DNA from 3 places in the Cryobacterium sp. BB736 genome. Region 2 is predicted to be linked to each of the others. Evidence: predicted binding sites of a transcription regulator. Region 2 holds the regulator's gene; each other region holds the start of a gene.
What was found. Region 2 encodes HrcA, which represses chaperone genes, less so after heat shock. Its sites were predicted from a motif close to TTNGCACTCGNNNNNNNCGAGTGCNAA; they were not measured.
Positions count from the first base shown of each region.

Region 1: a site for HrcA is predicted at 1,348-1,374, ahead of groL (chaperonin GroEL). Genes of this name have one in related genera too.
Region 3: a site for HrcA is predicted at 6,525-6,551, ahead of groES (co-chaperone GroES). Genes of this name have one in related genera too.

Region 1 is NZ_JABXWQ010000006.1:471-7,610, reverse strand. It holds gene groL (chaperonin GroEL) at 1-1,309, opposite strand, end outside; gene IRG63_RS12270 (DUF3048 domain-containing protein) at 1,414-2,460, opposite strand; gene IRG63_RS12265 (cold-shock protein) at 2,533-2,739, opposite strand; gene IRG63_RS12260 (LytR C-terminal domain-containing protein) at 2,841-3,401, opposite strand; gene IRG63_RS12255 (DUF3263 domain-containing protein) at 3,429-3,725, opposite strand; gene IRG63_RS12250 (hemin ABC transporter substrate-binding protein) at 3,883-4,977, shown strand; gene IRG63_RS12245 (DUF2332 domain-containing protein) at 4,965-5,927, opposite strand; gene IRG63_RS12240 (HtaA domain-containing protein) at 5,927-6,682, opposite strand; gene msrB (peptide-methionine (R)-S-oxide reductase MsrB) at 6,819-7,140, shown strand, end outside.
Region 2 is NZ_JABXWQ010000004.1:267,038-277,997, forward strand. It holds gene dnaJ (molecular chaperone DnaJ) at 1-916, opposite strand, end outside; gene hrcA (heat-inducible transcriptional repressor HrcA) at 947-1,969, opposite strand; gene IRG63_RS10800 (DUF4870 domain-containing protein) at 2,176-2,628, shown strand; gene IRG63_RS10805 (DUF4870 domain-containing protein) at 2,704-3,084, shown strand; gene hemW (radical SAM family heme chaperone HemW) at 3,086-4,318, opposite strand; gene IRG63_RS10815 (acyl-CoA dehydrogenase) at 4,318-6,093, opposite strand; gene IRG63_RS10820 (DUF1990 family protein) at 6,207-6,869, opposite strand; gene lepA (translation elongation factor 4) at 6,871-8,733, opposite strand; gene IRG63_RS10830 (transketolase) at 8,800-10,851, opposite strand.
Region 3 is NZ_JABXWQ010000001.1:1,175,900-1,186,859, reverse strand. It holds gene IRG63_RS05830 (branched-chain amino acid ABC transporter permease) at 1-521, shown strand, start outside; gene IRG63_RS05825 (ABC transporter ATP-binding protein) at 511-1,491, shown strand; gene IRG63_RS05820 (ABC transporter ATP-binding protein) at 1,488-2,225, shown strand; gene IRG63_RS05815 (ABC transporter substrate-binding protein) at 2,396-3,676, opposite strand; gene IRG63_RS05810 (ABC transporter substrate-binding protein) at 3,859-5,094, opposite strand; gene rarD (EamA family transporter RarD) at 5,141-6,058, opposite strand; gene groES (co-chaperone GroES) at 6,141-6,437, opposite strand; gene IRG63_RS05795 (class I SAM-dependent methyltransferase) at 6,588-7,763, shown strand; gene IRG63_RS05790 (DUF4190 domain-containing protein) at 7,760-8,221, opposite strand; gene IRG63_RS05785 (DUF4190 domain-containing protein) at 8,291-8,596, opposite strand; gene tsaD (tRNA (adenosine(37)-N6)-threonylcarbamoyltransferase complex transferase subunit TsaD) at 8,732-9,775, opposite strand; gene rimI (ribosomal protein S18-alanine N-acetyltransferase) at 9,772-10,266, opposite strand; gene tsaB (tRNA (adenosine(37)-N6)-threonylcarbamoyltransferase complex dimerization subunit type 1 TsaB) at 10,263-10,880, opposite strand; gene tsaE (tRNA (adenosine(37)-N6)-threonylcarbamoyltransferase complex ATPase subunit type 1 TsaE) at 10,910-10,960, opposite strand, start outside.

The DNA of each region.
Region 1 (7,140 bases), on a different contig from region 2:
CGTCACCGGTCAGGCCGGACAGCGAGCCGTTGCCGAACGCTGCGGCACCGGCCTGGATGAGCGCGACGCCACCACCGGCGACGATGCCCTCCTCGACTGCGGCCTTGGCGTTGCGCACGGCGTCCTCGATGCGGTGCTTGCGCTCCTTGAGCTCCACCTCGGTCGCGGCGCCCGCCTTGATGACGGCGACACCACCGGCGAGCTTCGCGAGGCGCTCCTGCAGCTTCTCGCGGTCGTAGTCGCTGTCGGTGTTCTCGATCTCAGAGCGGATCTGCTTCACGCGACCGGCGATCTGCTCCGGGTCACCGGCGCCCTCGACGATCGTGGTCTCGTCCTTGGTGACGATGACCTTGCGGGCCTGGCCGAGCATGTCGAGGGTGGCGTTCTCGAGCTTGAGTCCGACCTCCTCGCTGATGACCTGACCACCGGTGAGGATCGCGATGTCCTGCAGCTGCGCCTTGCGGCGGTCACCGAAGCCGGGAGCCTTGACCGCGACCGACTTGAAGATGCCGCGGATCTTGTTCACGACCAGGGTCGCGAGCGCTTCGCCGTCGACGTCCTCGGCGATGATGAGCAGCTGCTTGCCGCTCTGGATCACCTTGTCAACGACCGGCAGGAGGTCCTTGATGTTCGAGATCTTGGAGTTGACGATGAGGATGTACGGGTCCTCGAACACCGTCTCCTGGCGCTCGGGGTCGGTGACGAAGTACGCCGACAGGTAGCCCTTGTCGAAGCGCATGCCCTCGGTGAGCTCAAGCTCGGTGCCGAAGGTGTTCGACTCCTCGACGGTGACGACACCTTCCTTGCCGACCTTGTCGATCGCCTCGGCGATGAGCGCACCGATCTCGGTGTCGCCGGCGGAGATGGATGCGGTCGCAGCGATCTCTTCCTTGGTCTCGATCGGCTTGGCCTGCTTGACCAGCTCCTCGGTCACGGATGCGACGGCCTTCTCGATGCCGCGCTTCAGCGAGATCGGGTCGGCTCCGGCTGCGACGTTGCGCAGTCCCTCGCGGACGAGCGCCTGGGCGAGCACGACCGAGGTGGTCGTTCCGTCACCCGCCACGTCGTCGGTCTTCTTGGCGACCTCCTTGACCAGCTCGGCGCCGATCTTCTCGTACGGGTCGTCGAGCTCGATCTCCTTGGCGATCGACACACCGTCGTTCGTGATGGTGGGGGCGCCCCACTTCTTCTCGAGTACGACGTTGCGACCGCGCGGGCCAAGCGTCACGCGTACCGCGTCGGCCAGGGTGTTCAAGCCCCGCTCAAGGCCGCGACGGGCCTCTTCATCGAAAGCAATGATTTTTGCCATGTGTGTTTCTCGTCCCTCCCGGACGTCCAGATACAACCTTGGCACTCCCTACAAGAGAGTGCTAAACGATTCTGGCACTCTAAGGGGGCGAGTGCAAGCGAGGGTCAGCCGGCTGCGGTGAACTCGACGCTGCCGCGGGTCGGCACCAGTTCGACCCAGGTGTTGCCCGCGCCGAGCCGGATGCCGAACCCTCGGTCATCCGTGAACTGCAGGGGCTCCGTCTGTGATGCCTTCGACCAGGTGCCGTGGATGGTGCCGCCGCCGGTGGAGATCCAAGCCTCCCCGCTGCCCTCCAGCAGCGTCTTCGGCACACCCTGATCGTCGACCACGCCGACGCGCAGCACGACGACGTTCGTCGCTCGCAACTGGTTGCCACTGGAGTCCAGGTCCGCACTGCCCTGCTGGATGCGCAGGTAGGTCTGGCTATCCGGATCGTACGTCCAGCTTCCGTCGAACATGTTGGAGAAGCGGTAGTGGATGGCGGAGACCGGCGCCCCCTCCTTCGCCGCGGATGACGACGCCGCGTCGAGCGAGTATGCCCACTGCTGAGCGGGCGCAGGGATGTCGGCATGTTGGGCGACGACTTCGGTCGCCTTGACGAGAACGTTGTGCGGCGCGCGCTTGCTGTCGGTCCGGAAGAAGGTGTTCGCGGTGTCACCCATGCCATGGATGGCGTTGTAGACGGGCGTTGCCTGCATGAGGTTCACGAAACGCTGCTGTCCACCGGAGTAGGCGATGATGCCGCCGTAGGGGGCGGCGATGTCGGGGTCCATCGGTCGGATGGACCGCACCGGGCCGAGGAGTTCCGGAATGGTCGACTGCCAGATCGCCACGTACCGGGTGATGCCACCCTCGACAAGTTCCTCGTAGACGATGTCGGTGGACTCCAACCCGACCTGCGGGCGGGCATCCCAGTGGTTGTCAACCTTCGCTGCAATGGCGGAGTGCGCGAGAGAACCGGCGGGCACAGTCGTACCGCGCAGCGGCGCGAGCTCGGTGGGCGCGGGCGTCTCGTAGGTGGAGACATAGACCGGCACGGTCGGGCTCGGTGCCGGCTCCGGTGCCGTCGCCGCGCATCCGGCAGCCGTCAGGATGAGAGCCGCTATCCCCGAAAGCGCGGCGGCGCGCGCGAATCCCCCGTGTCGAACCACAGGCACAGACTAACGCCGCCTGGTCTCCCAGCCGGCGTTAGCGCGCGCGTGCCGTACGGTTTGGGTCGGTCGCTACTGTGCGACCCGAACCTGCTCCGCCTGCGGCCCCTTCGATCCGGTGCCGACCTCGAAGACGACCTGCTGGCCCTCTTCGAGGACCTTGTAACCGGACATGTCGATTGCGGAGTAGTGGACGAACACGTCCTGGCCCCCACCGTCGACGGTGATGAAGCCATACCCCTTCTCAGCGTTGAACCATTTAACGGTTCCGTTCGCCATGTGGTGCTCCCTGCTGTGCTGTTACGGCCCTGCCCAAAACCTGGGACGGATGAGCCGATAGTAGCGAGGTTGAGGGAGTTTCGGGAGAGGCGATTTGACCTTTAGCCTGCTGGACGGTAGTCGAGTCCGATGACAATGGTCAGCGGCGATCCGGGGAAGTCGTCGGACAACCGCACGTCGCCCATGCCGAGCGACTGCACGATGCCGCGCGCGGCACCCTCCAGCTCGGGGGCGTTGTAGTACACGATCGTCTCCTCGACATCGTTCGCCGCGGCGTTCGCGCGCGAGCCGGTCCCGAGGTCCGCGCCGGCCCAGCCCTGCTCGACGAGCGAGTTGCCGACCGTGTTAGCGAGCCCGACCGTCGGGGTGCCGTTGAGGATGGTGATCGGGATCTCCGGCGCGATCGTCGGTTCGGCCGTTGGGATCACCTCGGGTTCAGGAAGCGGTGCTTCACTCGCTTCGAAGCCCGGCAACCCGAGTTCGAAGTCGTCGTTCAGCGCCGCGAGCGCGACCAGCCCGGCCAGCACCAGCACGATCGTCGCCAACGCCGCCCATCCGAATGCGATCCAACCGCGACCCTTCTTCGCCGGTGCCCGGTGCGCGCCGACGCGCAGCAGCTCGTCAGGCACCTCGTCGAAGCGGTCCTTCGGGTACGTCGCCATTCTTTCCTTCGGTCAGTCGCACTTGGGTCAGTCGCGCGGTGACCCGGGCAGCCGGCGCGCCGAACGGGCAGCGACTGAATGGTCTCGCACTCGTTGCAGCCGCCTGACCAGCATCGGATCGTGCACGATCGCGGCCGGAGAGTCGATCACAGCGTTCAGCAGTTGATAGTACCGGGCGCCGGAGACGCCGAATTCCGCGCGCACGGCCTCCTCCTTGGCGCCGGCATGTCTCCACCATTGGCGCTCGAAATCCAGAATCCGCAGTTGGAGGTCAGACAATTCGGCGGCGGGAAGCTCCTGCTCCGCTCCGGATGCCTGCGTCACACCTTCTCCTGCCGTCGGTCCGCCGCCATCCTAGGGCGAAGCGTGGCGGCGGCGGCCGAGGCTCGGCCAGCGGGCGAAATCCGGCTCGGTTAGGATTACCTAAGTTGCTTCCCTGCATCCCGACCCGTCCGCAATCCGCGTGGAGAACCGCCTCACAATGACCCGCCGCCTGCCCGCCCTGCTCTCGGGGCTTGTCGTGGTGGCGGTCGCCCTCACCGGATGCCAGGCGGCGACGAGCGAACCCAGCACGGCACCGACCGCATCCGGTCCTCTCGTGCCGTTGGCCGAAGCCGACCTGCTCGACAACCCGAAGGACTACGTCGGCGAGTCCGTCGCCCTGCTGCGCGAACTGCAGATCAAACCGATCACCTCCTCGCCCGCGCAAGAGCTGCCGGCCAAGGTCACGTCACACGACCCGGGGGGCGACCGGAACGTCACCGTGACCGACACGTCACGCATCATCGGCCTCGACATCTCGGGCTCCATCGCGGCGACGATCTACGGGCTGGGCCTCGGCGACAACCTGGTGGGCCGCGACTCGTCGACCACCTTCCCGCCGGTAGGCGAGCTGCCGCTGGTCACGCGCGGCGGCCACACCATCAACAGCGAGGCGGTGCTCAGCCTGCGACCGAGCGTGATCGTCACCGACGGCACCGTCGGCCCTCTGGATGCGCTGCTGCAGTTGCGGGATGCCGGAGTGCCGGTCGTCTTCGTCAAGGCGGAACCCGGGGTGAGTGGTGTCGCCGACCTGACCCGGCAGGTCGCCGCAGCGCTCGGGGCGACGGATTCCGGAGAGCTGCTCGCGACCTCCCTCACCGCGGACATCGACGCGAAGATCGCGGAGATCGCCGCCATCTCCCCGAAGCCGGCCGACCGGCTGCGGATGGTGTTCCTCTACCTCCGCGGCGCATCCGGGATCTACTACCTGTTCGGACAGGAGTCCGGCGCCGACCAGCTCATCGAGGCGGTCGGCGGGATCGACGTGGCGACAGAGATCGGCTGGGAGGGCATGCGCCCGATGACCGACGAGGCGATCATCGCAGCCAACCCGGACCTGATCTTGGTGATGTCAGACGGGCTGGAGAGCGCGGGTGGCGTCGACGGGCTGCTGGAGGCAAAGCCCGCGCTCGCGTTGACGACCGCCGGCAAGAACGAGCGCTTCGTGAGCATGGCCGACGGCGAGATCCTGAGCTTCGGGCCGCGCACCGCCGACGTGCTCGACGCGCTCGCCCGCGCGATCTACGCCCCCTGAATCCATTCCACGAACTGGCCGTGCGGACCGACCCAGGCGAGCGGCCGCTCGTCGAGCCCGAGCACGTATGCGCCGGGACGCTCCTCGGGCAACCGCTCGCGCACGGTCGGCAGGGCGCCGACCGCTTCCAGCGAGACCCAGCGAGCACCGGATGCCCGGATGCGCTCGACGAGGCGCATCCGGGACTCGAACGGCAGGTAGACGAGCATGCCGCTGGTCTGCACCACCGGCGTCGCGCCGACCGGAACGCGGGCGAGGAGGTCGTCGAGGGTGTCGATCGCGTCGCCTCGCAGCAGCAGCGGCGGGTCGGCGGCCACCAGTTGGATGGCGGCGCTCAGTCGTTCGCGGCGTTCATGCTGTTCGGGCCAGATGAGAGTGGTGAGCCAGCGCACGTCGTCGGTGGAGCCCACGTCGAGCGGGTTCAGGTCAGAGCCGGCACGCCACGTCACCTCGGGCAGGACGGTGGGGACGGGTCCCGAGTAGTCGCTGCTGAGCAGCACCGGGGACGGCCCGGTCGGCGGATCGATTCGCTCGCCGCCGAGGTCGTAGCTGTACCGGTCGGGGTAGAGGCACAGTCCGGCGCTCGCGCCGAGCTCGATCAGGGCGAGCGGTCCGTCGATTCGTGCCAGCGCGGGCAGCAGCGCGGCGCAGCGGCGGGCCTCGTTGGTCTGCGTCATCCGGACCCGTGCTTGGCCGGCGACCGCGTCCCAGTTGTCGAGCAGCCAGTGGCGGAACTCGACGTAACCGCCCTCCGGCGCACCGAGCAGGCGCGCGCACGCGAGGATCAGGTTCGGCTGCCGCTTGGGGAACGGCAACGCTTCGATGAGCGCAAGCACGGCGGGGTCGCCTGCGACCCCGAGCGCCCAGTCCTCGTAGACGGCGGAGTGTCCGGCTGCCTCGAGCTCGGCGAAGCGCCGGTACCAATCGGCGGTGGGCGGCGGGGTGGCCATCAGGCGCGGCGGCGGATGACCACGAAGCTGATAATCGCCACGACGAAGAGCAGCACAACGCCGATGGCGATCCACAGCCACACCGGCGGCGTGGCCAGCTGGGCGCACTCCGATTCGGTCGGGATGTCGATCCGGATGCGATCGAACGGCTCGCCCGCTTCGTAGGTTCCGAATGCTGCGGCGCCGGTCGGCAACAGCACCGCTGGCGCATCCCTGACCGTCACGACGTTGTCGGCGCTCGTTGTGACCCCGGCGCGGAGGTCGATGCTGACGAACTCGACGGCCTGCTCCGACACCGCGACACCATCCTGGGTCGTGCCTGCAACGTCCACCAGCAGCACTGCCTCGCGACCATCGAAACGGATGGCGGGATTGGCCACGGTCGTGTTCAAGATGCCGTCGTGCCCGGTGAAGGTGATCGAACCGGTGAACGACACCGTCCCGGTCATGGTGCGGCCATCGAAGTCGCCGTCGCCACCGGACCAGTAGAAAGTGGGCGTCTCATAGCGTGCACCATCGGCGACGCTCCAGTCACCGCTCGCGATCGTGCTGCTGATGTAGCTGCGGAAGGACTCCTTGAAGCCCCACTCCAGATCCGCCCCGGTGACTGCGCAGGTCTGGGATTCGGCCGTTGACGCACCCGACGTGGCAGCTGCGGTGCCGAGCTCGGCGGTGGCCGCCGTGGGCGACTGGATCGCTGTTACCGCGGCCAGCGCCACGAAAAAAGCCAGCACTCGGCTGCGGATGACCTGCACAACTCCCCCTCGGGTGCCCGACAATCGGCACCGTTCTCCAGCCTAACCGGCCGCCATTGGCCGAACCGGGGGATACGGGAACGATTCGGACACAGCGGGCGTTAAATGGAGGGACACGAGCAAGAGGAGCATCCGCATGGCTTACAAAGTGACCAAGAGCGACGAGGAGTGGCGCAGCGAACTGTCCCCGGACGAGTACGCGGTGCTCCGCCAGGCGGCGACCGAGCGCCCGTGGACGGGCGAGCTGCTCGACGAGAACCGGGAGGGCGTCTACCGCTGTAAGGCGTGCGGCGCGGAACTGTTCCGCAGCGAAGCGAAATTCGACTCGCACTGCGGGTGGCCGAGCTTTTACATCCCCACCGAGCAGGACGCGGTCCAGCTGCTCAAGGACCACAGCCTCGGCATGGAGCGCATCGAGGTGCTCTGCTCCAACTGCGGCTCGCACCTGGGGCACGTTT
Region 2 (10,960 bases):
GGTGGGTGATTCCGCGTTCCTTGACCGTGATGACCTCTGCGCTCTGCGTGCCCGGCTTTACCTCGACGGTGATGGGCCCATCGAGGCCCTTCAGCGTCGCGGTGGTGCCGAGGATCGCATCCGTCATCTGCACCTCGAGCGTGGCCAGCAGGTCGTCGCCGTTCCTGCTGAAGATGTCGTGGTGCTTGACCTTGATCTCGAGGTAGAGGTCGCCGTTGGGCCCGCCGGCCGGCCCGGCTTCACCCTGACCCGGCAGTTGAAGCCGCAGGCCGGTGTCCACACCAGCTGGCACGTCGACCTTGATCTTGCGGCGCGCGCGCACACGCCCCTGGCCCTGACAGGTCGGGCAGGGGTTCGGGATGACCGTGCCGTAGCCGCGGCAGGTGCCGCACGGGCTCGACGTCATCACGTTGCCGAGGAGGCTGCGCACCGAACGCTGGATGGATCCGGTGCCGCCGCAGATGTCGCAGGTCACCGGCTTGGTGCCGGGCGCGCAGCAGGAGCCGTTGCAGGTCTCGCACATCACCGCGGTGTCGACCTCGAGTTCGCGCGCGATGCCGAAGACGACATCCTTCAGGTCGACCTCAACGCGCAGCAACGCATCCTGCCCGCGCTCACGGCGTGAGCGTGGCCCTGACGCGCGCGGACCAGCGCCGAAGAACGCGTCGAAGACATCGCCGAAGCCGCCGAAGCCCGCAGCGCCGAAGCCGCCGGTGCCGCCGAGGTCGTACTGCTCGCGCTGCTTCGGGTCGGAGAGGACGTCGTAGGCGTGCGTCACCTGCTTGAACTTCTCCGCCGCGTCAGCCCCCGGGTTCACATCCGGATGCAACTCGCGAGCGAGGCGTCGGTACGCCTTCTTGATCTCTTCCGGGGTCGCGGTGCGCTCGACGCCCAGCACTTCGTAATGGTCAGCCAAATGAAATTCCTTGAGATTGTGCCCGGGTGCTCAGTTCTCACCGAGCAGGCGGGACAGGTAACGCGCGACCGCGCGAACGGCCGCCATATTGTTCGGATAGTCCATGCGGGTGGGACCCAGCACACCGAGTCGCGCCAGTTCGCCGCCGGATGTCGAGTAGTTGCTCGTGAGCACACTCGTCTCACTCAAGCCGAACTGCGCGTTCTCGCTTCCGATGCTCGATGATAACCCGCTGCTGTCTGGCTCCATCTCAGCGAACAGCCTGAGCAGGGTGACCTGCTCCTCGATCGCCTCGAGCACCGGGTAGATGCTGCCGGTGAAGTCGTCGGCGGTGAGCGCGAGGTTCGCGGCCCCGGCCATCACCAGCTTCTCGCCACGGCCCGCAGCGACCTGCTCGAGAAGGCTCTCGACGACCTGTCCGACGAGCAGCCTGCGATCCTGCGGGAACTGGTCGGCGAACTCGGCCAGCGCCGCCGCTGCTTCGGGGAGGCTCAAAGCGGCAAGGCTCGCGTTCAGCGCGTTGCGCAGCTCGGTCAGGAAATCGTCGTCAAGCACCGCGTGCAGGTCGATCAGCCGCTGCTCGACACGCCCGGTGTCGGTGATCAGCACCGTCATGACCCTGGTCTCGCTCAACCGGACCAGTTCGATGTGGCGGATGTGCGACCGGCCGAGGGAGGGGTACTGGACGAGCGCCACCTGGTGGGTCAGTTGCGACAGCAGCCGGACCGTCCTGCTCAGCACCTCATCGAGGTCGGTCGCTTCGCCCAGGAAGGTCTCGATCGCCTGGCGTTGCGCCGGGGTGAGCGGACGCAGGTCGGCAAGCTGGTTGACGAAGACGCGGTAGCCCTTGTCCGTCGGGATGCGCCCGGACGAGGTGTGCGGGGCGACGATCAGCTCCTCTTCCTCGAGGAGCGCCATATCGTTCCGGATGGTGGCAGCGGACACTCCGAACGAGTACCGGTCGACGATCGACTTCGACCCGACCGGCTCCCGGCTCGCAACATAGTCCTGCACGATGGCCCGCAGGACGGCGAGGCTGCGATCGGAAACCATGACCCGTCGACCTCCTCATTGGCACTCTGCTAACCCGACTGCCAATTGTACCGCGACACGCCGGATAATGAGCGTTGCACGCGCACCGACGGGGGCACTACCTTATGGGAGGACCCGCGGCCCTTCCCATGCGGGGCGCAAAACCGCCGGTCACGGTGGCGTTTCTGGCCAACCCGGTCAGGCATGTTCGAAGAAAGGCAGTGTCAATGACTGAATCAACCCCTCAGCCCGAGACTCCCCAGCCGGCGGCCCAGCCCGCAGCACCCGCGGCGCCGTTGACGGCGGCCGAGGACAAGCAGTGGGCGTCGTTCGCTCACTTCGGTGGAATCCTGAGCTTCATCCCCGCCCTCATCATCTTCCTGGTCTTCAAGGACCGCGGAACCCTGACCCGTCAGGAGAGCAAGGAAGCCCTCAACTGGCAGATCACCTGGATCGCGGTCTCGATCATCCTGAGCATCCTGATCAGCATCATCAGCGGTGTCATCTGGGCGAGCGTGGGCTTCAGCGGCATCGGCGGCGCGCTTGCGATCACCGGACTGCTGAGCTTCATCGGCTGGCTGCCCTACCTGATCAACGTCGTCTTCTCAATCATGGGCGGCATCAAGGTCAACGGCGGCGGCAGCTACCGCTACCCCTTCGCGATCCGTCTGATCAAGTAGTCGAGAGCCACGCGGGAAGGCCGGGGAGTTGCTCCCCGGCCTTTCATTGTTGAGGGCGACTGCTTTAATGGGGTCATGTCTGACACCACGCCTCCTCCCCCGCCGCAGAACCCCTACCAGGCGCAGCAGCCGCTCAACCCGAGCGATGAGAAGCTCTGGTCAACGCTGATTCACATCGGCGGCATCTTCTTCAGCTTCATCCCGGCTCTCATCGGCTACATCGTGCTGAAGGACCGCGGTCCGTTCGTGCGCCAGCACACAGCGACGGCCCTCAACTTCCAGATCACGATGGCGATCGCCTACGTCGTCGGCACCATCACGATCATCATCGTTGTCGGCATCCTGATCCTCATCGCGGTCTGGATCGTCACCATCATCTTCTCGATCATGGCCGCCGTGGCTGCGAACAAGGGCGAGTACTACAGCTACCCGCTCGCCATCAAGTTCGTGAAGTGAGCTAGTCGAGCAAAGCCCGGACCACCGCGTCCGCCAGAAGCCGCCCCCGCAGCGTCAGCACGACGCGCCCGCGGAGGGCGGCTTCCGCGTTGACCAGGCCATCCGCGATCAGGCCGGCGACCGCGCGACGGCCGGCTGCCGTCAGCTCGCTGGTGTCCAGCCCGTCTCGGACGCGCGTGCCGAGCATCACCCGCTCGATGCGCCGCGTCTCGTCGTCGAGCGTCTCCCGGCCGGCAGCCGGGGACAGCCCGGCGAGCACCCGGTCGGCGTAGGCAGCCGGATGCTTGACATTCCACCAGCGCACCCCGCCGACATGGCTGTGAGCGCCCGGCCCGACGCCCCACCAGTCGTGCCCCTGCCAATAGGCGAGATTGTGCCGCGAGCGGTGGTCGCCACGCGCATCCGGGCGTCCCCAGTTGCTGACCTCGTACCACTGATAGCCGGCTTCCGACAGCAGCGCGTCGGCCAGCTCATACTGGTCGGCCGCGAGCTCGTCGTCCGGCTGCGCGACCTGCCCCTTGCGGATCTGCCGAGCCAGTTTGGTGCCGTCCTCGACGATGAGCGAGTAGGCGCTCAGGTGGTCGGGCTCCTGTGCGAGCGCGTGCTCGAGGGAGCGCCGCCAGTCGTCGAGGCTCTCCCCAGGCGTGTTGTAGATCAGGTCGAGGCTGACCTCGAGGCCCGCTTGCTTCGCCCACCCCACGACGAGCGGGATGCGTGCAGGGTCGTGGGTGCGCTCGAGCGTTGCGAGCACGTGGGGCATCGCTGACTGCATTCCGAATGACACGCGAGTGAAGCCGGATGCGCTCAGCCCCTCGAGGTAGCGCTGGTCGACCGAGTCCGGGTTCGCCTCGGTCGTGATCTCGGCATCCGGCGCCACTCCGATCGCGTCGCGGACACCGGCGAGCATTGCCGCCAGGTCGGCGACAGGGAGGATGGTCGGCGTCCCGCCGCCGAAGAACACCGTGGATGCTTGCCGCTCCTGCACTCCGGATGCGTCGAGCACCCCGCGCGCGAACCGCAGTTCCGAGACGGCCTGGCCCGCGTAGTCCTCGCGCTTGTGGCCGCCCAGCTCACTCGCCGTGTAGGTGTTGAAGTCGCAGTACCCGCAGCGCACTCGGCAGTACGGCACGTGCAGGTACACGCCCAGGTTGCGCTGCCCGGCGCCTAGCCCGGCGCGTTCGGGGAGGATTCCGTCGAGCGGCGCCGGGTCGGCGATGGGCAGAGCTGAGGGCATTAGCGGCGGATCAGGCGATCCTCATCGAGTGCGTACAGGTCACGTGCCCCCGCTGTCGCGGCTGGCAGCAGGCCCCTCGCCGCGGGCAGGAGCTGTTCTGCGAAGAAGCGCGCGAGCACCAGCTGGGTCTCGGCATTGGCGGAGTCGTCTGTCCCGGCCGCGACCAGCGCGCCCTTGGCGAGCAGCCACGCGCTCAGCACGAGACCCCACATGCGCAGGTACGGCGATGAGCCGGCCAGCGCCGAGTTCGGGTCTGACTGGCCGTTCTGCAGCATCCAGCGCGTCGCTTCCTCGAGGGCGCCGAGATTGTCGCTGAGCGCTGCGCGAATGGACTCGAACTCCGCCCCCGCCGCCGCCAGGTCGCCGTCGAGTGCGCGCAACTGCTGCAAGTACTCGGAGACGGCCGCACCGCCGCGCAACCCGAGCTTGCGTCCGACGAGGTCGGCGGCCTGGATGCCGTTGGTTCCTTCGTAGATCTGCGTGATGCGCACGTCGCGGAAGTACTGCGCAACGCCGGTCTCCTCGATGTAGCCCATGCCGCCGAACACCTGGAGCGCGAGCGAGGTCATCTCCGAGCCGATGTCGGTGCCGAACGACTTGCAGATCGGGGTGAGCAGGGCGACGATCTCGTCGGCGCGCTGCCGCACCGCGGCATCCGGGTGATTGCGGCTGATGTCCATCTGCGCCGAGTTGGTGTACATGAGCCTGCGCAGCGCTGCGATGTACGCCTTCTGGGTCATGAGCATTCGGCGCACATCCGGGTGGTCGATGATCGGCGAGTCGGACTCGGCGCCGATCGCCTTGCCCTGCTTGCGCTCCTTCGCGTAGGCAAGCGCATCCTGGTAGGCGCGCTCAGCCAGGGAGAGTCCCTGCAGGCCAACCGAGAGACGGGCGTTGTTCATCATGACGAACATGATCTTCATGCCGATGTTCTCTTCGCCGATGAGGTACCCGGTCGCCTCGTCGTACTCGAGCACGCAGGTCGGCGAGCCGTGGATGCCGAGCTTGTGCTCGATCGAGAGCGCCCGAACGCCGTTGCGCTCTCCGAGGGTGCCGTCGTCGTTCACCAGGTGCTTGGGGACGATGAAGCAGGAGATGCCCTTCGTGCCAGCCGGGGCGTCGGGTGTGCGCGCGAGCACGAGGTGCACGATCTGGTCGGCCATGTCGTGTTCGCCGTAGGTGATGAAGATCTTCTGCCCGCTGATCCGGTAGGTGCCGTCGTCCCGCCGCACGGCACGCGTGGTGAGCGCTCCGACGTCGGAGCCCGCGTGCGGCTCGGTGAGGTTCATGCTGCCGGTCCACTCGCCGCTGATCATCCGCGGGAGGAAGGTCCGCTTCTGCTCGTCGCTGCCGTAGTGCAGCAGCGCATCGATAGCGCCCTGAGTCAGCAGCGGGTTGAGCGCGAACGCGGTGTTCGCCGAGTTCAGCATCTCCTGGAGGGCGATCCCGATGGTCCATGGGAAGCCGCCGCCGCCGAACTCCTCTGGGAACTGCAGCGAGCCCCAGCCCGCGTCGATGAGCTTGCGGTAGGCGGCCTTGAAGGAATCCGGCGTCACGACGCTGCCGTCGGGCTGCCACTTCGCGCCGATGGTGTCACCCTGCCTGTTGGTGGGCGCGATGACTTCGGCCATGAAGTCACCGGCCTCGTCGAGCAGTCCGTTCACCGTCTCCAGGTCGGCGTGCTCGAACCCGGGAAGGGATGCGATGGTCTCGTAGTCGGCAATGTGCTCGAGTACGAACATGAGATCCGTGAGGGGAGGTCGATAGTCAGTCACGGCGTCAGAGTACTCGCCGCCCCGCGAACGGTCGGCGGGTGATGGACGAAATCGACAATTTCCGGGCGTGAGATGTGCCACGCCGTTGTGCCGTACCGCAGGTGGCGTGCCATTCACGCCATCGGTCCGGAGAGGGAGCGCAGGTAGCGCCCAACCATGCGCTTCTGCTGCATCCGCAGCAGCGGGGTGAGCAGCCGCCAGCGCGCGTTGGCGGGGCGGGAGAAGGTGCGCACGGTCAGCCACACCGAGCCGTCGGGTGTCCGCTCGACGATGAACGCCTCCTCGCCGGCGAGCGGATGCCCCGGCAGGGTCCCGTAGGCGAAGCCCTTGCGGTTCGGCTCGTCGACGACGTAGATGACCCGGCTGGGTGAGCGGAACTCCTTCGGCCCGATGCGGGACACCAGCACGACGGTGTCGCCGGGTGCGATGAAGCGCTGCCCGTCGGGGCCGAACACCGTCTCGCCCTCTGATGACTTCATCGCGCCGGTGACGGGGATGCCCGCGGTGTCGAAGGTGACAGGCGTGTAGGTGCCTTCGCCGATGTGCGGCGGAGCGTCGGCGAGCTCGACCTCGAAGCCGCTGCCGCGCTGCACCTGCCAGGACAGGGTCGCCTGCCACGCGTAGTCCCAGCGCGCGTCTCCGTGACCGACGCGCGAGCGCTGCTCGAACGGTCGGAAGCCCTGCGGCGGGTATTCCAGCAGGTCGTCAGCCTTGGTCGCGCCGATGGCGCCGTAGTTGACCGGCTGCCTCCACAGTGGTGCGTCTGAATGCTGCAAGCTACTTCTTCGCCTTCTCGACGTCTCCGCTGAGCGCGGCGATGAAGGCCTCCTGCGGCACCTCGACCCGTCCGATGGTCTTCATGCGCTTCTTGCCCTCCTTCTGCTTCTCGAGCAGCTTGCGCTTTCGGGAGATGTCACCGCCATAGCACTTGGCCAGCACATCCTTGCGCATGGCCCGGATGCTCTCACGCGCGATGATGCGGGCACCGATCGCGGCCTGAATCGGCACCTCGAACTGCTGCCGCGGGATGAGCTCGCGCAGCCGACCGGTCATCAGCACGCCGTACGCGTATGCCTTCTCTCTGTGCACGATCGCGCTGAACGCGTCGACACGCTCTCCCTGGAGCAGGATGTCCACCTTCACCAGATCGGCCTCCTGCTCCCCCGCCGGTTCGTAGTCGAGGCTCGCGTAGCCCTGCGTGCGGCTCTTCAGCTGGTCGAAGAAGTCGAACACGATCTCACCGAGCGGCAGCGTGTAGTGCAGCTCGACCCGGTCCTCGCCCAGGTACTCCATCTTCCGCATGGTGCCGCGGCGGCTCTGGCAGAGCTCCATGATCGAGCCGACGTAGTCCTTGGGGGCGAGGATCGACGCCTTGACCATCGGCTCGCTGACGCTCGCGATCTTGCCCTCGGGGAACTCGCTCGGGTTGGTCACGGTCACCGTCTTGCCGTCGTCGGCGGCGACCTCATAGATCACGGATGGCGCAGTGGTGATGAGGTCGAGTCCGAACTCGCGCTCAAGCCGCTCGGTGACGATCTCCAGGTGCAGCAGCCCAAGGAACCCGCAGCGGAACCCGAACCCGAGCGCAACCGAGGTCTCCGGCTCGTAGGCGAGCGCGGCATCCGAGAGCTTGAGCTTGTCAAGCGCATCGCGCAGGTCCGGGTAGTCGCTGCCGTCGATCGGGTACAGGCCGGAGAAGACCATGGGCTTCGGCTCGGTGTAACCGGGCAGCGCGTTCACCGCAGGCTTCGTCGCGGTGGTGACGGTGTCACCCACCTTCGACTGCCGAACGTCCTTCACACCAGTGATCAGGTAGCCGACCTCGCCGACGCCGAGACCATTGGCTGGCACCGGCTCTGGCGAGCTGACCCCGATCTCGAGCAGCTCGTGCGTCACCCGAGTCGACATCATCTGGATGCGCTCCCGCGGGGACAGCGCACCGTCGATCATCCGCACGTAGGTGACCACGCCGCGGTAGCTGTCGTACACAGAGTCGAAGATCATGGCCCTGGCAGGGGCGCTCGGGTCGCCGACGGGCGCGGGGATGCGCTCGACGACGCGGTCGAGGAGGTCCTCGACGCCGATGCCGGTCTTCCCGCTCACTCGCAGCACATCGTCCGGGTCGCCACCGATCAGCCCGGCGAGTTCCTTCGCGTACTTCTGCGGGTCGGCCGCAGGCAGGTCGATCTTGTTGAGCACCGGGATGATCGTCAGATCGTTCTCGAGCGCGAGGTAGAGGTTCGCCAGCGTCTGCGCCTCGATGCCCTGCGCCGCGTCGACAAGCAGGATGGCTCCCTCGCACGCGGCGAGGCTGCGGGACACCTCATAGGTGAAGTCGACGTGACCCGGGGTGTCGATCATGTTGAGCGCGTAGACCTGATCGCGCCCGTCCTCGCCGGGAAGCGCCCACGGCATCCGCACCGCCTGGCTCTTGATGGTGATGCCGCGCTCTCGCTCGATGTCCATCCGGTCGAGGTACTGGGCGCGCATGTCCCGGTCGGCGACGATGCCGGTCATCTGCAGCATCCGGTCCGCGAGCGTCGACTTTCCATGGTCGATGTGGGCGATGATGCAGAAGTTGCGGATGAATGCGGGATCGGTCGCCGACGGCTCCAGCGCTCTCACGGCCTTGGGTGTCACACGGTCCTCATGCTCGAATGCTTAAACGGGGATCGGACAATTCTCCCACGTCCCACGATCGGGCGGTCACCGTCTTGCCAGGGTGCGTCGCGCCGCAGCCAGCACGTGCTCCGCCGTGATGCCGCGCAGCTCGAGCACCTCTGGGCCGCTGCCCGACTCGCCGAATCTCTCAACGGAGACGACCTCGCCGGCCAGGCCGACCCAGCGGTACCAGGCGTCGCCGCGGCCGGCCTCGACGGCCACCCGCGCGACGATCGAGGACGGCAGCACGCTCTCACGCCATTCCCTCGCTGACTCCTCGAACCACTCGACGCACGGCATGGAAACGACGCGCGCCTCGATGCCCTCCTCGGCGAGCGCCTCCGCGGCGGCGATGGCGAGCTGCAGTTCGCTGCCGGTGCCGATGAGCGCCACATCGAGCCCTTCCCCGTGCTGCCACCGGACGTAACCGCCGGCGGCGACACCGTCGGCGAGGCCTTCTGCGTCGGTCAGCACCGGGACGTCCTGCCTCGACAGGATCAGCGCGGTCGGCCGTTCCGGCTTCTGGAGCAGACGCCGCCAGAGCGCGACCGTCTCGCGCGCATCGGCCGGGCGGACGACGTCGAGGCCGGGGACCGTGCGCAGCCCTGCGATCTGCTCCACCGGCTGATGGGTCGGGCCGTCCTCGCCGACGGCGACCGAGTCGTGAGTGAAGACGTACAGCACGGGCAGCGCCATCAGCGAGGCGAGCCGGATGCTGGGCCGCATGTAGTCGCTGAACGCCAGGTAGGTCGAACCGAACGGCCGCCACGGGCCATGCAGCGCGATGCCGCTCAGGATCGCGGCCATCGCGTGCTCCCTGATGCCGAAGCGCACGAACGCGCCGCCGGGATGCTCCGGGGAGACTCGATCGCCGGGGACCTCGACGTTGGTGGAACCGGCCAGGTCCGCCGAGCCGCCGAACAGGCTGGTCAGCGGTGTCAGGGCCGAGATCACCGCGCCGTTGGTCTTCCGTGTCGCCACCGGTGTGCCCTCGGGCGCGATGGCAGCCTCGACATCATCCAGCGCCGCGAACGCGGCGCCGGGGTAGACGGGAGATTCGAAGGCCTCCCAGCGTTCGGCATCCGCGGGGTTCTCCGCCGACCAGTTCGCGAACCGCGACGACCACTCGGCCTCCAGCTGACGGCCGCGGTCGACGGCGCGCCGCGCGAAGGCGAGCCCATCCGGTTCGACGAGCTCCTCGAGGGTGGCGTCCGGAGGGAACCCGAGCTGCTGCTTGATGCGCGCGACCTCGTCGTCGCCGAACCCGCCGGCGTGGGCGGCCGGCTTGCCGCTGAACTTCTCGGACGGCGCCCCGATGGTGGACCTCAGCGCGACGAAGGTCGGTCGGCCGTCTGCTGCCTGCCGGTCGGCTGCGTCCGTCAGGACCCGCTCGAGCTCGTCCAAATCGGTGCTGTCGTGCACCTCGAGCACGCGCCAGCCGTACGCGCGGTAGCGGGCGCGGACATCCTCGGCAAAGGTCTCGTCGGTGAGCGAGTCGATGGTGACGGAGTTGTCGTCCCAGACCATGACCAGGTTGTCGAGGCCGAGGGTCGCCGCGAGGCTGGACGCCTCCGACGACACGCCCTCTTGCAGGCATCCGTCGCCCGCCACCACCCAGATCGTGTGGTCGAACAGGTCGGTGCCCGGGGTGAACTCCGCCGCCTCCTTGCGCGCGGCGATCGCCATCCCGACCGCGTTGCCGACGCCCTGGCCGAGAGGCCCGGTGCTGGCCTCGATGCCGGGCGTGTGCCGGAGCTCCGGATGCCCGGGCGTGAGCGAGCCGAGCTTGCGACTTGCAGCGAGGTCATCGAGAGTCAGACCGTAACCGGTGAGGAAGAGCTGCACGTACAGCAGCAGGCTCGCGTGCCCGGCGCTGAGCACCAGCCGGTCCCGAGCCGCCCACCGCGGGTTCGCGGGGTTGTGGCGCAGGACGCGTGAGAACAGCACGTGTGCGAACGGTGCGAGCGCCATCGCGGTGCCCGCATGGCCGTTGCCTTTCGCGTTGACGACGTGCGCCGGAATGGCGATGGCCGCGGCAACAGCACGGGCCTCGGCGGCGACATCCGGATGCGCGGGCGAGGTGTCCAGGTCACTCATGGGCACACCCTAATCGCATAGCTTTCGTGGATTCCGAAGAGTTCGCAGGCGCCCGCGAAGATTCCGGCACGGCCTGCTGTATGACCCTCGAACGCGGGTATATGGTTGC
Region 3 (10,960 bases), on a different contig from region 2:
GGGTGCGCGTGTTCGGCCTGATCCTGCTCGGCATCGCACTTCTCGTCGTCTGGCTGGTCATGCGCAGCCCGTGGGGTCGCGTAGTTCGCGGCATCCGAGAGGACGAGGATGCGGTGCGCGCACTCGGCAAGAACGTGTTCGCGTACAAGATGCAGGTCCTCGTGCTCGGTGGTGTCCTCGGCGCGCTGGGCGGATTCGTCGTCGCACTGCCGTCGGCGGTGGTCCCGGCGTACTACCTGCCGTCGTTGACGTTCTTCCTGTGGACGATCCTGCTCCTTGGTGGCGCGGCAACGATCTTCGGTCCGGTGCTCGGCTCGCTGCTCTACTGGCTGATCATGGCGTTCCTCGCGAACGTGCTCCCCGCGTTGGCATCCACGGGCATGATCCCCGGCCTCAACAACCCATCTCAGGCGGGGAACTTGCGTTACATCCTGGTCGGAGTCGCGCTGATTCTCATCGTCGCATTCCGTCCGCAAGGCATTCTCGGCAACAAGAAGGAGATGACCTTCAATGCCCGCTAACCAACCACGTATCAAGTCGACCGGACTGCACGTCGGCGAGATCCGCCCCGGCGTGCCGAAGGTCGACCCGATCATCGTCGCCGACAACATCACGCGCTCGTTCGGTGGCCTCAAGGCGGTCGACGTCGAGCACCTCGAGATCCCGCGCGGCGCTATCACCGCGCTCATCGGGCCGAACGGTGCCGGCAAGACAACCCTGTTCAACCTGCTGACCGGCTTCGACAAGCCGGACACGGGCACGTGGGAGTTCGACGGCAAGAACCTCGCCGGGATTCCAGCGTTCAAGGTGTCGCAACTTGGCCAGGTCCGCACCTTCCAGCTGACCAAGTCCCTCGCGCTCCTGACGGTGCTCGAGAACATGAAGCTGGGCGCGAAGAACCAAGCGGGCGAGAAGTTCTGGAACGGGCTCATCCCGGCGCTGTGGAGGAAGCAGGAGGAGGAGATCGAGGAGAAGGCGCTGGCCCTCCTCGAGCGCTTCAAGCTCGACACTAAGAAGGACGACTACGCCGCGAGCCTGTCCGGCGGCCAGCGGAAGCTCCTCGAGATGGCGCGCGCTCTCATGAGCGACCCGACTCTGGTGATGCTCGACGAGCCGATGGCAGGCGTCAACCCGGCGCTCACCCAGTCACTCCTCGACCACATCCTTGGTCTCAAGGACTCGGGCATGACCGTCCTCTTCGTCGAACACGACATGGCCATGGTCCGTCACATCGCCGACTGGGTGGTCGTCATGGCTGAGGGCCGCATCGTCGCCGAGGGACCACCGGATGAAGTGATGAAGGACCTCGCCGTCATCGACGCTTACCTGGGCAGTCACCTCGACACCGATCTGGGCGTTGTCACCGGCCGAATCGACGTCATCCATGAAGACCACCTTGTCGACGACATCGTCGAGGAGGCGCTCCAGACGGAGGCCGGGTCGACCACCCGACCGGGTGACGACATCCAGGAAGAGAAGGTGCAGCCGTGACCAACAGCGAACTGGTTGTCGAGGTAACGGACCTCGTCGCGGGCTACCTGCCCGGCGTGAACATCCTCACCGGGTGCTCGCTCACCGCGCACAAGGGCGAGCTCATCGGCATCATCGGACCCAACGGCGCCGGCAAGTCAACGCTGCTCAAGGCCATCTTCGGTCAGGTGCACGTCCGCGGCGGCTCGATGACCCTGAACGGGGAGGACATCACCGACCTGCCCGCGGACAAGCTTGTCGCGAGGGGTGTCGGGATGGTGCCCCAGAACAACAACGTCTTCCCGACACTCACGATCGAAGAGAACCTGCAGATGGGGCTCTTCCAGAACCCGAAGATCTACAACGAGCGCCTCGAGTTCGTTACGTCCCTGTTCACCGAGCTGAAGTCCCGACTCAAGCAACGTGCAGGCTCCCTCTCCGGCGGTGAACGCCAGATGGTGGCCATGTCGCGCGCGCTCATGATGGACCCCGAGGTCCTGCTGCTCGACGAGCCCTCCGCGGGCCTCTCGCCTGTGCGCCAGGATGAGGCATTCATCCGGGTCTCGGAGATCAACAAGGCCGGCGTGACGACCATCATGGTCGAGCAGAACGCGCGCCGGTGCCTGCAGATCGCAGACCGTGCGTACGTGCTCGATCAAGGCCGGGACGCCTACACGGGCAGCGGTCGGGAACTGCTGCACGACCCCAAGGTCATCAGCCTGTACCTCGGCACCCTGGGCGAGGAAGTCGCCTAAGCGGAGCACGTGAACGGTGAGGGGCCCCGCCGGATGGCGGGGCCCCTCACCGTTGCTGGAGCGCCAGGCGCGCAGCGTGGCGTCTGCTGCGGCTGCCTACTAGCCGCTGCGGCTGCCTGACAACAGGAGAAGGGCCCCGCCTTGTGGCGGGGCCCTTCTTTGCGCATCAACTAGTTGGTGCGGGTGTGCATGTTGTCGGCCCCGTACTTGAAGATACCGATCGTGGCGTCGGTCGGGTCTCCGGCGTCGTCGAACTTGATACCGCCCGAGTAGCCGTCGTAGTCGACCTTGCCGCCGTCGAGGATGATCTGAGCTGCCGACGCGAAGTCGGTAGCCTTCTCACCCGGGTCGTCTCCACCACCGGAGACCTCCTGCAGCTTGGCAGCGATGTCGGCACCGTCGGTCGAACCGGCGGCCAGCGCAGCCAGCGCGAGGAGCATGACAGCGTCGTACGACTCAGCCGCGTACAGGAAGTCCGACAGCGGCTCAGCGCCATCGAGCTCGGTCTGCCAGGCGTCGTTCAGGCGGTCCTGGAAGTCGTCGGCAAGCGACGGTCCGGGGGCCATGCCCGTGGCGCCCTCGACGGTGCCGGCGGGCAGGTCGGCGCCGAACTGCTTGGTGTTGCCGTCAACGAGGTAGACCTTCGACATGTCGTAGCCCTGGTCCTTCAGCGCCGGCAGGATCGTGTAGGCCTGGTCGAACGTGATCAGGGCGATCGCGTCGGGGTCCTGGGCCAGCACGGTCGAGATCTGCGCGCTGAAGTTGGTGTCACCGTCGTTGAAGTACTCGGTGGCCACAACCGTGCCGCCCGCGTTCTCGAACGTCTCGGCCGTGACCTTCTCCAGTCCGGTTCCGTAGGCGTCGTTGATGACGATCATCCCGAGGCTGCTTGCACCCTCCTCTGCGACAAGGTTGCCGAGAACCTCACCCTGCAGCAGGTCGGACGGCGCAGTGCGCCAGTAGAGGCCGTCGTCATCCCACGTCGTGAAGTCCGGGGACGTGTTCGCGGGTGAGATCTGAATCACGCCGGCACCGGTGATCTGGTCGATCACGAGCTTCGAGACACCGGATGCCGCAGCACCGATGATCGCAGACACGCCCGCGCTCAGCAGGGTTGGGACGGCCGTTGCGTATGCCTTGTTGTCCGGGTCGCCCGAGTCACCGTAGGTGATCTCCACCGTGATGCCAAGGTTCGCCTCGTTGATCTCCTTGGCGGCCAGCGCGACACCAGCTTCCTCGGGCGGGCCGAGGAAGGAGAGTGATCCCGTCTGCGGCAGAAGTGTGCCGATCTTCAGGGTGAGCTGCTCGGTCGGGCCCGACGGGCCGTCGGGGTTCTCAGTCGGCGTGCAGCCTGCGAGCACCAATGCTCCGACTCCGACCATTGCGATCCCACCGAGAACGGACTTCAGGGACTTTGAGCGGGAGGCCTTGGCCTTCGCAAATACGCTCATGTTGCTCCTTGCGTTTCGAGTGTGCTAACACGGCAGCAGCCACTGCCGTTGACGTAAAGGTATTGTCATTCCGGCGTGGGCACAACACATCCGGGTTACAGCGCCATAACAGCGCACAATCGTTACCGTTACGCGATCAAATGCGCTCATTCTGCCCCCCGATGGGGGCTTGATCGTTGTAGTCAGCCCGCAAACACGCCGTCGTAGCGGGCGTATTTGTTGTCGGGGCCGTACCGAAACAGGCTGTAGTGAGCCATCATCGGATCTCCGGATGCGTCGAGCTCGAGCGGTCCGGAGACGCCGTCGTAGTCGATGTCATCCTCGGTGGTCAGCACGTCGAGGCATTCGCCGTAGCTTGTGCAGGTGATGCCGCCCGCTGAGGCATCCCGCAGCGATGCCGCGATGCTCGGTCCACCATCGTCATCCGCCAGCACCGCAGCGAGCGCCGCGAGGATCGTCGCGTCGTAGGCCTCCGCGGCGTAGCGGAAGTCCGTGACGCGCGGGTCGGATGCCCGAACGCGGGCGACGAAGGCGTCATCCGGTTCCGCACCCTCGCGCAGGCTGCCCACCGACGCGAGGACTCCCGCTGGCAGCGTTTGGGAGTAGTCGGCGAGGCTCTGGCTCGTCAACCACAGCCTCTCGCCGCCGAGTCGCGCGGCCGTCAGCGCCGCGATCACGGCCTGGTTCTGCTCGGCCTGGCTGAACGGGCTGGCCAGCACCACCACATCCGGCTTCGCAGCCTTCACTTCGGAGACGATCTTCGCCGGCGACGCGGATGCGGTCATCTTCACGTCCGCGACGACCGTGTCCGCAGGCCTGGCGTTCACGAGCGAATTGCGCACCGCGAGGCTCGGTTCGTCGTCGAAGTAGATGACGGCGACGGTGCCGCCGATCAGGCCGGCGATCGCCGCGCCCTGCAGGGCAGCTGACGGGATGGTGCGGAAGAACATCCCGGTCTCGGCGTGCGCGCTGAGCCGCGGGTCGGTCGCGGCCGGGGAGATCAGCGGGATGCCGGCCTCGACGGCGAGCGGCAGCACCCGCTCGGCGAGTACCGACACGGACGGGCCGATCACGACGTCAACGCCCTTGCCCGCCAACTCGCCGAAGGACGCCTCGGCCGTCTCGCTCGAGGCATCCGCAGAGTCCCGGTGGAACACCTCGACCGGCTTGCCGTTCACCCCGCCGAACTCGTTCAGCTCGCGCACCGCCAGCTCGACCCCCGCCAGTTGGGCGGAGCCCATGAACGCGAACTCGCCGGTCACTGGGAACAGGGTGCCGAAGCGCAGGACCCCGTCACCGGAGGGTGGCACGGGCGTGGGGGTCGCTGTCGGCTCTGGGACTGGCGCCGGTTCGGAGGTGCAGGCGACCAGGCCGATGCTCAGCACCGCGACGGTCACCAGGGCGATTGCGCGCGACAATACCGGTCCTCTCGTTGTGGGGTTTCGAGAGGACACTACCGAAGCATCAACCGGGCAGCGGTGAGGCGCGGCGTGCCCTACCGCTCGCGAGCATGTCGGTGGTCAGCACGATGAGTGCGACCCAGACGAGGGCGAAGCCGATCCACCGCTCAAGGGGCATGGCTTCGTGCAGGATGAACGCGCCCACGATGAACTGCAGCACCGGGGCGAGGTACTGGAACAGGCCCATGTAGACCAAGGGAAGGCGCCTGGCCGCTGCCGCGAACAGAAGCAGCGGAACCGCCGTGATGACACCGGATGCGAGCAGCAGCACGACGTTGGCGGCGCCCGCGTTGCCGAAGACGAGGCCGGATGTCGCGGAGACGAACCACAATTGACCGATGGCGACAGGGATGAGCCACGCTGTCTCGAGCGTGAGGCCGCTCACCGCATCCACGCGCGGGCCGACGCGCTTCTTCACGAAGCCGTAAAGCCCGAACGAGAACGCGAGGGCCAGCGAGACCCACGGGAAGACGCCGTACCCGATCGCGATCACCAGCACCGCAATCCCGCTGATGCCGACGGCGACCCACTGTGCGGCGCGGAGCCGCTCGCGAAGCAGCAGCACCCCGAGGAGGACGGTGACGATGGGGTTGATGAAGTAGCCGAGCGACGTCTCGATGACCTGGCCGTTCAGGGTGGCGTAGACGTACACCTGCCAGTTGATGACGATCAGCAGTCCGGCGAGGCCGAGGGTGAAGAACAGTCGTGGCTGCCTCACGATCGCAATGAGCGCACGCCACGCTCGGGTGACCGTGAGCAGCACGGCGCAGAACACCAGCGAGAAGATGATCCGCCAGCCGACGACCTCGATCGGGCCTGTTGGCAGCAGCAGCACGAAGTAGATGGGGAGGACACCCCAGAGCCCGTAGGCGCCCACCGCATACAGCGCTCCCGCGCGCCCGGAAGTCGCCGTCTGTTGCATTCCCCGAGGCTACCGCCCATGCGGGTCCTAAACGCGAAAGGGGCCCGTCCCGAAGGACGAGCCCCTTATCGAAAGGCTGGTGTCAGCGCTCCACGACCGCGAGAACGTCGCGCGCGGACAGCACGAGCAGGTCCTCGCCGCCGTACTTGACCTCTGTACCGCCGTAGCGGGAGTAGATCACTCGGTCGCCGACTGCGACGTCGAGCGGAACGCGGTTGCCGTTGTCATCGATGCGGCCGGGGCCCACCGCGACGACTTCGCCCTCCTGGGGCTTCTCCTTCGCGGTGTCAGGGATGACCAGACCGGATGCAGTGGTCTGCTCGGCCTCGACCTGCTTGATGACGATTCGATCTTCGAGCGGCTTGATGGACACCGACACGGTTGACCTCTTCTTTCTCAGAACGTGCGAAATTCGTGGGTTAGCACTCTCACTGCGAGTGTGCCAAAAACTACTGTACGGCGCGGACTGGCACTCGGTCAATCCGAGTGCCAACGACAGAACGTGACCTGCCGCTGGAAGAATAGCCGGATGGACAAGAGCGAGCTCATCGTGCTGCTGTCGGCCGAGGGCTTGCGGCTGCTGGATTCGCTTCCCGAATACGAGAGCACCGACGACGTCGTGCGCACGGTCGACCGCCTCCGCAAGGAGGGACGCTCACCCGAGCTGGTCGCCGCGGTCCTGACCCAGTCGAAGCTGCGACGACGGGCCAGGCACAAGCTCGGTCCGTTCGCCGACCGGATGCTGTTCACCGAGCCCGGGCTGGAGCAGGCGACCAGGCTGCCGATCGCCGCGTTGCACGCGCAGCGCTTCCGCGCGGCCGGGCTGCCGCATGTGGCCGACCTCGGCTGCGGCATCGGCGTCGACGCCATGGCGATGGCGGGCATCGACCTCAAGGTCACCGCAATCGAGCGGGACGAGGTGACGGCTGCCATTGCCGCGTACAACCTCGCGCCCTGGCCGGATTCGACGGTGATCAACACCGACGCCGAGGACATCGGCATCGCCGAGTTCGACGCCCTCTACCTCGACCCTGCCCGTCGTTCCGGGGCGCGGCGGCTGGTCGACCCGGCCGATTGGACTCCCTCCCTCGACTTCGCCTTCGAGGTTGCCCGGCAGAAGCCGACGGGCATCAAGCTTTCCCCCGCGATCGATCGTGACCTGATTCCAGTGGACGCAGAGGCGCAATGGATCTCGGACGCCGGGGAGGTGGTCGAGCTCGGGCTGTGGTTTGGCGCGGTGGCGAGGTCAGGCATCCGGCGCAGCGCCCTGGTGATCGGTCCGCATGGCGCGGCCGAGCTGACCGCAGCCGAGGACAGCGCGGACGCTGAACTCGGCCAGCTGGGCGAGTACCTGTACGAGCCGGATGGCGCAGTCATCCGGGCACGCCTGATCGGCGACCTGGCCAGAAGGATCGGCGCTCGGATGGTGAGCGAGCGGATCGCCTGGCTTACGTCGGATGCGGCAGTCGATTCGCCGTTCGCCTCACGCTTCCGCGTTGTCGAGGAGTTCCCGTTCGACGTCAAGACCCTGAAGCGCGAGCTGGCAGCCCGCCGGATCGGGACGCTCGAGATCAAGAAACGCGGAGCCGATATCGACCCGGCCGAGCTGCGCAAGAAGCTCGCGCCGAAGGGCGAGCATTCGGCGACGCTCATAATCACCCGGATCGCCGGGCGACACCGCGCTGTGCTCGCCGAGCGCGACTAGACGGACGTCGCGGCGCCGGTGAGCGCAAACATGAAGAAGCCGAAGAACAGCACGGCGAAGATGAGGAAGATCAGGCTCAACCCGATGGCCACGTAGCCGGTGATCAGGCCGGCCAGCGCCATGCCCTTGCCCGCGGGCTCTTTCTTCATCGCGATGTGTCCGAAGATCACCGCCGCGATGCCGGTGAGCCAGCCGATGTAGAAGAACATCAGCACAAGGCTCACGATGCCGATGACCATGGACGCGATGCTGAGCCCCTTGGCGTCCTGCGGAGCGCCGTAATTCGCGTTGTACGGCTGTGTGGCATACGGGTTCTGCGCGTACGGGTTGTTCACGGGCTGCTGAGTGACCTGCGCCTGAGCGTATGGCGACGGCGGCGCTGGCTGAGCGATCACGGGCGGCGCCTCAGGAGGCTGCACGGCGGAGGGCTGAGCGGGCGCGTCGTTCTCGTTGGTCATGCACGACAGACTAGGGCAAAAGCAAAGGCCGCAGTCCCCGCGGGGGGACTGCGGCCCGGCTCTGGTGAACTAGAAGGTCGAGACGCTGACGCCGGCGGTCGCAAACGTGGCGAAGACAGCGAACCACAGGATGACGAAGATCAGGCCGACAACAAGGCCGACGTAGCCGATGATGAGGCCGGCGATCGCCAGGCCCTTGCCGTTCTCACCGGTCTGAGCGATCTGCTTGAGGGCGATGTGGCCGGTGATGATCGCGACGAGGGAGACGAAGAACGCGGAGACGAGTGAGACGATCGCGAGGACGTTGGTCTTCTGCTCGGCGGGAGCAGCCGTGGTGTACGGAGTCGGCTGCGGCGCAGGCGTGGTTTCGGTCATGCTGGAAGCTCCTGTGATTGGTGGGTGTGCCGGGATTTCGGCAGGTGCCGGAGATGGCACAAGTCATAGTGGCAGTCCCGCGCGAACGCTGTCAATCGCGTAGCGACGGTGTGTCGCGAGGCTAGAGCGGTGCGTTCAAGCCTGAATCTGCGTGACCGGGAGGGTCGAGTCGGCCCCGAAGTCGAGGCTTGATGGCTCATGTCCGGCCATCACGAGTTGCGCCCCCACTTCGGCGATCATCGCGCCGTTGTCGGTGCACAGCGACAGCGGTGGGATGCGCAGGGTGATTCCGTGCTCTGCGCATCGCTGCTCGGCCAGTTCGCGCACGCGCGCATTGGCCACGACGCCACCGCCGAGCAGCAGCCTCGGCACGCCGAGGTCGTTGCAGGCGGCCACGGCCTTCGTGATGAGCACGTCCGCGACGGCTTCGCGGAAGCTCGCCGCGACATCCGGGATCGGCACGCCCTCCCCGGCGTCGCGTCGCTGCTCAACCCAGCGGGCGACGGCCGTCTTCAGCCCGGAGAACGAGAAGTCGTAGCGGTGCCGTTCGAGGTCCTTCGGCCGGCTGAGGCCGCGCGGGAATTGGATTGCGCCCGGGTCACCGGCGGCGGCCGCGCGGTCGATGTGCGGGCCGCCCGGATACGGCAGCGACAGCAGCCGGGCGACCTTGTCGAAGGCCTCCCCCGCCGCGTCGTCGATGGTCTCGCCGAGGAGTTCGACATCGGAGACCAGATCGCGCACCAGTAATAGAGAGGTATGGCCGCCGGAGACCAGCAGCGCGACGGTCGGCTGCTCGAGCGGTTCGCCGCTCAGCACGTCCGCTCCGACATGCCCGACGAGGTGGTTCACGGCGTACAGCGGCTTGCCGGTGGCGAGGGCGAGCCCCTTGGCGGCGCCGATGCCCACCATCAGGGCGCCGGCGAGTCCGGGGCCGCTGGTGACGGCGATCGCGTCGAGGTCGTCGAGGGTGACATCGGCTTCGGCGAGCGCTGCCTTCAGCGTCGGCATCATGGCCTCGAGGTGGGCGCGCGCGGCGATCTCCGGGACGACGCCGCCGTAGCGTGAGTGCTCGTCCATCGACGACGCGATGACGTTGGCGAGCAGCTCGGTGCCGCGCACGATCCCCACCCCGGTCTCGTCGCAGCTTGTCTCGATGCCGAGCACGAGTGGGGCGTTCACGCTCCGCCGCCGATCGTCGGGACGGTCCGCGCATCCGGGATCGTCAGCCGCATCACGATCGCGTCGACATTGTCGGGCTGGTAGTAGCCGGTGCGCACGCCGATCCGCTCGAAGCCCAGCGACTCGTACAGCGCCTGGGCGGGCGGGTTGTCGGCGCGCACCTCGAGGAAGAGCTCGCGCACGCCGGCCTGCCGCGCGTCGTGGATGAGCTGGAGCATGAGCGTGCGGCCGAGACCGGACCGGCGGGCGGCGGGCGCGACGGCGATGGTCTGGATGTCCGCCTCGGTCGAGCCGCGCGGCATGAGCATGCCGGCGTAGGCGTCGAGCATGTCGGCTTCCGGCCGGTGGGCGACCAGGTAGCGGGTATGCTCGCTCGCCAGCTCATCCAGCATGCTGTCCCTCGACCACGCGTCGGCTTCGAAGATCGAGTCCTCCAGCTGCATGATGCCGTCGAGGTCGGCGGGGGTTGCGGCGCGCAGCTGCCAGGTCATGTGGTCACCCGCTTCGGGCCGGCGGAGAGGGTGACGTCGGGCGAGCGCAGGTATACCGGCTCTGGCGCAGCGAAGTCCCGCCCGTGCTGGTAGATGCGCTCGGCCAGCAGGCCGACGGATGCCGCGGACACCCAGTGCGTGTCCAGACGGTGGGCTCCGGTCGTCAGCTCATCTGGCTTCGCGATTGCGGGGCCGGCTGCGCGGACCGGGAGACCGACGTCGTCCGCGCCGCTGAACTCGGACCAGTACACCTCGCGACGGCGCGCATCCGTGGTGACGAGCAGCGCTCCGGTGTTGCCGTCGGCGTACCAGCCGAAGGCGACGGCGTCGTGGCTGACGACGCGCACGACTGGCTTGCCCGCGGCGAATGCGAAGGTCTCAGCGGCGGCGATCCCGACGCGCAGGCCGGTGAATGGGCCGGGTCCCATGCCGACCGCGACTCCGGAAAGAGCGCTCGTGGCGATGCCGGACTCCGCGAGGCATTCGCGGATCAGGTCACCGATGACTTCCGCGTGTTTGCGGGTGTCTTCGACGCTCCGGTGGGCGAGCACTCCGGCGTCCCGGTCGACGATGGCGACACTGCTCCCGGCCGAGGTGTCGATGGCGAGCAGCATCCGTCAAGCCTAACTTCCCGCGTGTGCGGCTAGAGGCGAAGGTCCGCCCAGCGGGGACCATGCCCGGTGATGGCCACCGA